Regions from separate parts of the Blautia marasmi genome, predicted to be linked through region 2. Evidence: a T-box and tRNA genes for the amino acid it is inferred to sense, from the RefSeq annotation. Region 2 holds a T-box; the other holds one or more tRNA genes.
What was found. A T-box is a leader RNA that pairs with one kind of tRNA and senses whether it is charged. The one in region 2 lies ahead of C6P39_RS13390 (valine--tRNA ligase), so its partner is inferred to be a tRNA-Val.
Positions count from the first base shown of each region.

Region 1: it has a tRNA-Val gene. The T-box ahead of C6P39_RS13390 (valine--tRNA ligase) is inferred to sense a tRNA for this amino acid. The anticodon was not compared.

Region 1 covers NZ_OIWX01000001.1:3,999,051-4,002,140, forward strand. The annotation lists gene C6P39_RS17305 (ABC transporter ATP-binding protein) at 1-50, shown strand, start outside; gene C6P39_RS17310 (ABC transporter ATP-binding protein) at 56-1,795, shown strand; tRNA gene C6P39_RS17315 (tRNA-Val) at 1,985-2,057, shown strand; tRNA gene C6P39_RS17320 (tRNA-Met) at 2,088-2,161, shown strand; tRNA gene C6P39_RS17325 (tRNA-Val) at 2,199-2,271, shown strand; tRNA gene C6P39_RS17330 (tRNA-Met) at 2,304-2,377, shown strand; gene C6P39_RS17335 (BCCT family transporter) at 2,458-3,090, opposite strand, start outside.
Region 2 covers NZ_OIWX01000001.1:3,107,136-3,110,225, forward strand. The annotation lists gene C6P39_RS13380 (CAP domain-containing protein) at 1-393, opposite strand, end outside; gene C6P39_RS13385 (small, acid-soluble spore protein, alpha/beta type) at 588-800, shown strand; cobalamin riboswitch at 1,003-1,192, shown strand; T-box leader at 1,597-1,821, shown strand; gene C6P39_RS13390 (valine--tRNA ligase) at 1,943-3,090, shown strand, end outside.

The DNA of each region.
Region 1 (3,090 bases), 890 kb from region 2:
GGAAGGATTATCGGACTTCTGTACAGTGGAAGGTAGGAAAGGAGGTATAACAGTTATGATAGAAAAGCTTCAGAAAAAATTTGCCCTTTCCAGGCAGGGAGCCGTTGATCTGGTAAAAGGATGTGCGGCCTGCGTGCTGCAGAATCTTTCCTTTATGTTTCCTGTGGGAATTCTCTATCGCCTGGTCGGTGATTTGATGGAGGGCCCAATCAGCGGCAGCAGGACAGCTTTTTATATTGCAGGGTGCGTGTGTTGTGTTGCTCTGATACTGCTGGCTACCTGGTTTCAGTATAACGCCACATATTTTGCCACATACGTGGAGAGCGGGGTACGGCGGATCTCGTTGGCGGAAAAACTGCGTAAGATTCCGCTTTCCTTTTTTGGAAAAAAAGATTTGGCTGACCTTACAAGTACAATTATGGCGGACTGTACTTTTCTGGAACAGGCCTTTTCTCATTTTATTCCTGAGCTGATAGGCGCCATGATTTCCACCGTGCTGGTAGCTGTGGGCCTCTTTGCTGTTGACTGGCGTATGGCACTGGCTGCCTTGTGGGTGATGCCTGTGGCGTTTGCGATTGTAGGATTTTCAGCCAGGATACAAGGAAAACTCAACGGCAGACAGATGGATGCGAAAATGACATGCGCCGATGGGATTCAGGAGTGTATTGAGACTTCCAGAGATTTGAAGGCAAACAATGCGGAAGAAGAGTATCTGAAAGGATTGGATAAAAAGATTAAAGCAGTGGAAAAACGGGCCATCATATCAGAACTGGGCACGGCCGTGTTTGTGGTATCAGCCACCTTGATTTTAAAGCTGGGCATAGCGACGGCTGCCCTTGCCGGTTCCGTACTGCTTGTCAAAGGAAGCCTGGATATCCTGACATTTTTCATGTTTCTTTTGGTAGTATCGCGTTTATATGACCCGCTGCAGGGGGCCCTTCAGAATCTGGCAGCAGTGATTTCCACACGTACGAATATTTCCAGAATGAATGAAATCCTGGACCATGAGGTGCAGAGCGGCGGTAATACTTTGAATCTAAAAGGTTGTGATGTGGTGTTTGACCATGTGGGATTTGCGTATAACACAGGAGAGGAAGTCCTGAAGGACGTGTCTTTTACCGCAAGCCAGAATGAGGTTACAGCACTTGTAGGGCCATCCGGCGGCGGAAAGACCACAGTATCCAGACTGGCGGCGCGCTTTTGGGATATAGACAAAGGAAAAATAACCATCGGCGGTATGGACATATCCAAAGTGGAACCTGAAACACTGCTGTCCCTCTATGCGATCGTTTTTCAGGATGTAACTCTGTTCGACAATACTATAATGGAAAATATCAGAATCGGAAGAAAAGATGCATCTGATGAGGAGGTGCTGGCAGCGGCCAGGCTGGCAAATTGTGAGGAATTTGCAGGGAAGCTGCCGGATGGCTGGAACACAAAGATAGGGGAAAATGGCTGCACCCTTTCAGGAGGAGAAAGACAGCGTATTTCCATCGCCAGGGCCTTTTTGAAAAATGCACCGGTAATTCTGCTGGACGAGGCAACCGCATCCCTGGATGTGGAGAATGAGACATTGATTCAGACCGCCCTGTCAAGGCTTATAAAAGATAAGACTGTACTGGTCATTGCCCATCGTATGAGAACTGTAGCGGGAGCGGATAAGATTGTTGTTCTTGCTGACGGAAAAGTTGCGGAGCAGGGAACGCCGGAACAGCTTATGAAAAAAGGCGGTGTTTACCGCCATATGGTGGAACTTCAGACCAGGAGCCAGGAATGGACTTTACAGGGAACCTGAGTGGGGCAAATTCAGCCCAAAGCTGAAGCAGGAAATATGGGGACGACATGCAAAATATGGTGTCGTTTCCCATTGATGGGAGAAAAAGAGATTTTTGTATTTTTTTGAAAAAAAGGTATTGACAATTGACACAATTTAAGGTTATAATAGCAAAGCAGTCAAGCGATAGCAGAGACTGCTAAATGAAATGGGATCTTAGCTCAGCTGGGAGAGCATCTGCCTTACAAGCAGAGGGTCATAGGTTCGAGCCCTATAGGTCCCATTCTTTTGCCAAAAGCAAAGAGATACAGATGGCGAGATAGCTCAGCTGGCTAGAGCATACGGTTCATACCCGTAGTGTCGAGGGTTCAAGTCCCCCTCTCGCTACTTGCTGTACAAGCAGCAGATAATCAAATAAAATTATGGGATCTTAGCTCAGCTGGGAGAGCATCTGCCTTACAAGCAGAGGGTCATAGGTTCGAGCCCTATAGGTCCCATTCTTTTGCCAAAAAGCAGAAGAAATACAGATGGCGAGATAGCTCAGCTGGCTAGAGCATACGGTTCATACCCGTAGTGTCGAGGGTTCAAGTCCCCCTCTCGCTACTATAGATAAGCACTTGTGGAATTTATTCCGCAAGTGCTTTTGCTATATACAAATCTGTTTGAGGGCCTGCTTAGATTCTTTAAGCAGGCGGCTCTTTCTCCTCCCTATACATATGCGGCATAAACATAAGCTTTACCGCACTGCCCATAACCAGCAACAAAAATACCGCCGCAGGCAGTCCCCCGATATTGGATATCATTTTCAATCCGTCAACGCCGCTGCCCACATTCATCATGATAAGCGTAATGAACGCGATCAAAATAGCCCAGAGGATTTTAATACTGTTGGGGGATTCAGCCCCTTCCTTTTCCAGACCATGTGTGGACAAGTCGGAGATGGCGATAACTGTAGAATCAGCCGCTGTAACAAAGGAGAGAAACACCGCTATGAGGAAAATAAAAACAAGGACCCCGGTAAAAGGCATATTTTCAAAAAGTTGGTAAATGGTGTTTTCAATTCCTGACTGAAACGCTTCCACCATGCCGCTGTTTGGCCGGTTAAGAGCAAAATGAATTGTGGAGCCGGACATAATGGTAAACCACAGGATACTGAACACAGAGGTAGAGAACAGGTTCATGGCCACTAAATCTTTGATCCTTCGTCCATATGCGATCTTTCCAAGGAAGATTGCTGTAATAGGTGCCCAGGACATCCAGCTGGCAAAATAGAAGATTGGCCACTGGGCTGTCCAGGAGTCTTTGGCAAAGGTACC
Region 2 (3,090 bases):
CGGATTTTCCGGCTGGTTGTCATCCGGAGTGTCGGGGTTCTCCGGCTGGTTGTCGTCCGGGATGTCCGGATTTTCCGGCTGGTTGTCATCCGGGGTGTCGGGGTTCTCCGGCTGGTTGTCACCAGGGGTGTCCGGGTTTCCGGGCTGTCCCATGCCTGGGAGTTCCGGGCAGAGGGATTCCAGCCAGCCGGGGATGGAGCAGTCAATGCCCATACTCTCCAGCTTCTGTTTTAATTCATCCAGATTGGAAATGTTTCCGGCTACAATAATACCTTTGCCCTGCAGATTCTGTTTTACATCCTCAAGGGAAGCAGCCTGTACACGAGCAGGAGCCATTCCCATGGCGCTCACGACAGCCAGTGCCAGAAATCCCGGTAATATTTTGTGTTTCATAAAGACCTCCTTATTTGTTACGAAAATGTTATGTAGTTGTTACAAAGTGAATAATAACACGATTGGAACAGGAAAGAAACAGGGAACAACTGGAATTGGTGTACAGCAGAATATTTTTGATATATGTTTAAAAAGAAAAGAACAGGTCATACTTGAAAGAGACTTTAATTATTTATGAAGGAGTGTGACTTTTCATGAGCAAGAAAAACAATGAGAAGATTGACTTAAATAAGATTCCCCGGGAGGAAATGCTGAAATATGAAATAGCAGAGGAACTGGGACTGCTTGACCAGGTTCTGGAAACAGGATGGAAAAGCCTATCAGCCAAGGAGACAGGGCGGATCGGCGGAATCATGACAAGAAGAAAACGGGAAAGTAAGAAGGCAGAGAGTACATCCGCAAAGTGATAAAAGGTCTGTACATTCGCAGTACATCCGCAAAGTGATAAAAGGTCTGTACATTCGCAGTACATCCGCAAAGTGATAAAAGGTCTGTACATTCGCAGTACATCCGCAAAGTGATAAAAGGTCTGTACATTCGCAGTACATTGGCAAACGGATAAAAGGTCTTGACTGAACCTGTGGAGAATGGTAACATAAATGTGTATAATTCCATAAAATGATCAAGTGCATCCGCACTGGCCGCACAGTGCTGGTGAAAAGGGAATCAGGTGCAAGTCCTGAGCGATGCGGTCACTGTAAATGGGGAGCAATGCCAAAGCGCCATTGCATGAAAGTGTGAGAAGGCGGCTGAGCGATGAACCATAAGCCAGGAAACCTGCTTGAGAGCAGTAGGGTGAGAACTTCCGTGCAAAGTTTAGAACCTGAATCTCTATAAGAGATTCTTATTATGGAATGCCGAAAGGCCGAAACCTGAATTTATAGAATTATGCAGCAGATTAAACGGCAGGGATTCCTCTGATCCTTATGTCTCGTGTATCCGCACCCTTTTATATAGAAGGAACCCGTAACAACCCGGCAGGTCTGTGCAATCAATACGCTGATTTTCAGAAGATATCCAGCAGCTGGACAAACATCCCATATCCAAAGGGATACTGCTGAATGGTTACGGAACGGGGAGAGGATCAGAGGGGTAACATCCCTTGCAAAGTGAGTAATAAGTCCGCAGAAACGGGCTTATTTTTGTTTTTTCACAATTTATTCACTTGACAAACCTGGATAATGTGATTATGATGGGACGTATGAAAAGGTGATGAGAAAGAGGAGTACATCCTGGATTCTGACAGAGAGAACGATCCACCGGCTGTAAGATCGTTTCAGGGGAATGGATGGAAGGTAGCTTTTGAACCGGAGGGCTGAATGGTGTGGTTTGTAAAGGATGAATCAGGAGTAGGCCTTCACGCGTAGTCTGCGTTAACGGACATGAGTGAGAAAAAAAGGTGGTACCGCGGAATATTTCGCCCTTTACAGCTAAGTCTGTAGAGGGCGTTTTGTATTGCAACACAAAAGGTCTTCCGGGCAGGATGCGCAATGTATGCAAAAGGAAGAGGGCCGCACGCGGGATTCCATTTCATTTTAAGGAGGAGATTATGAGCAAGGAACTTGCCAAGACTTATGACCCCAAGGGGCTGGAGGACAAAATTTACCAGAAGTGGCTGGACAACAAATATTTCCATGCCGAAGTGAACAGAGACAAAAAACCATTTACCATTGTGATGCCCCCGCCCAATGTGACAGGCCAGCTTCATATGGGACATGCGCTGGATGAGACTATGCAGGATATCCTGATCCGTTTCAAGAGAATGCAGGGGTACGAAGCACTGTGGCAGCCGGGCACTGACCATGCAGCCATAGCAACAGAAGTCAAGGTTATTGAAAAGCTGAAATCACAGGGCATTGATAAAAATGAGATCGGCAGAGAAGAATTTCTGAAACACGCCTGGGAATGGAAAGAGGAATATGGCGGAAAGATCATCAACCAGTTAAAGAAACTGGGCGCATCTGCTGACTGGGACAGAGAACGTTTTACCATGGATGAGGGATGTTCCGAGGCCGTGCAGGAAGTTTTCATTAAATTATACGAAAAAGGCTATATCTACAAAGGTTCTCGCATTATCAACTGGTGTCCGGTATGCCAGACATCCATCTCAGATGCAGAGGTAGAACATGAGGACCAGGACGGATTTTTCTGGCATATCAATTACCCTATCGTGGGGGAGGAGGGCCGTTTTGTAGAGATCGCAACCACGCGCCCCGAGACCCTTCTGGGAGATACGGCTGTTGCAGTCAATCCCGAGGATGACAGATACAAGGATCTGATTGGAAAAATGCTGAAGCTGCCGCTGACAGACAGGGAGATTCCGGTTGTGGCAGACGAATATGTAGATAAAGAATTCGGTACCGGATGCGTAAAGATCACACCGGCTCACGACCCCAATGACTTTGAAGTGGGAAAACGCCACAGCCTGCCGGAGATCACCATCATGAACGATGATGCCACCATCAATGAGCTGGGCGGCAAATATGCGGGTATGGACCGCTATGAGGCCAGAAAAGCAATGGTCAAAGACCTGGAGGAACAGGGACTTCTGGTGAAAGTAGTACCGCATGCCCACAGTGTCGGCACCCATGACCGCTGCCACACCACCGTGGAGCCAATGATCAAACCCCAGTGGTTTGTAAGGATGAAAGAGATGGGGGAGGCTGCCATCCAGACTTTGGAAGACAAAAGCCTGCA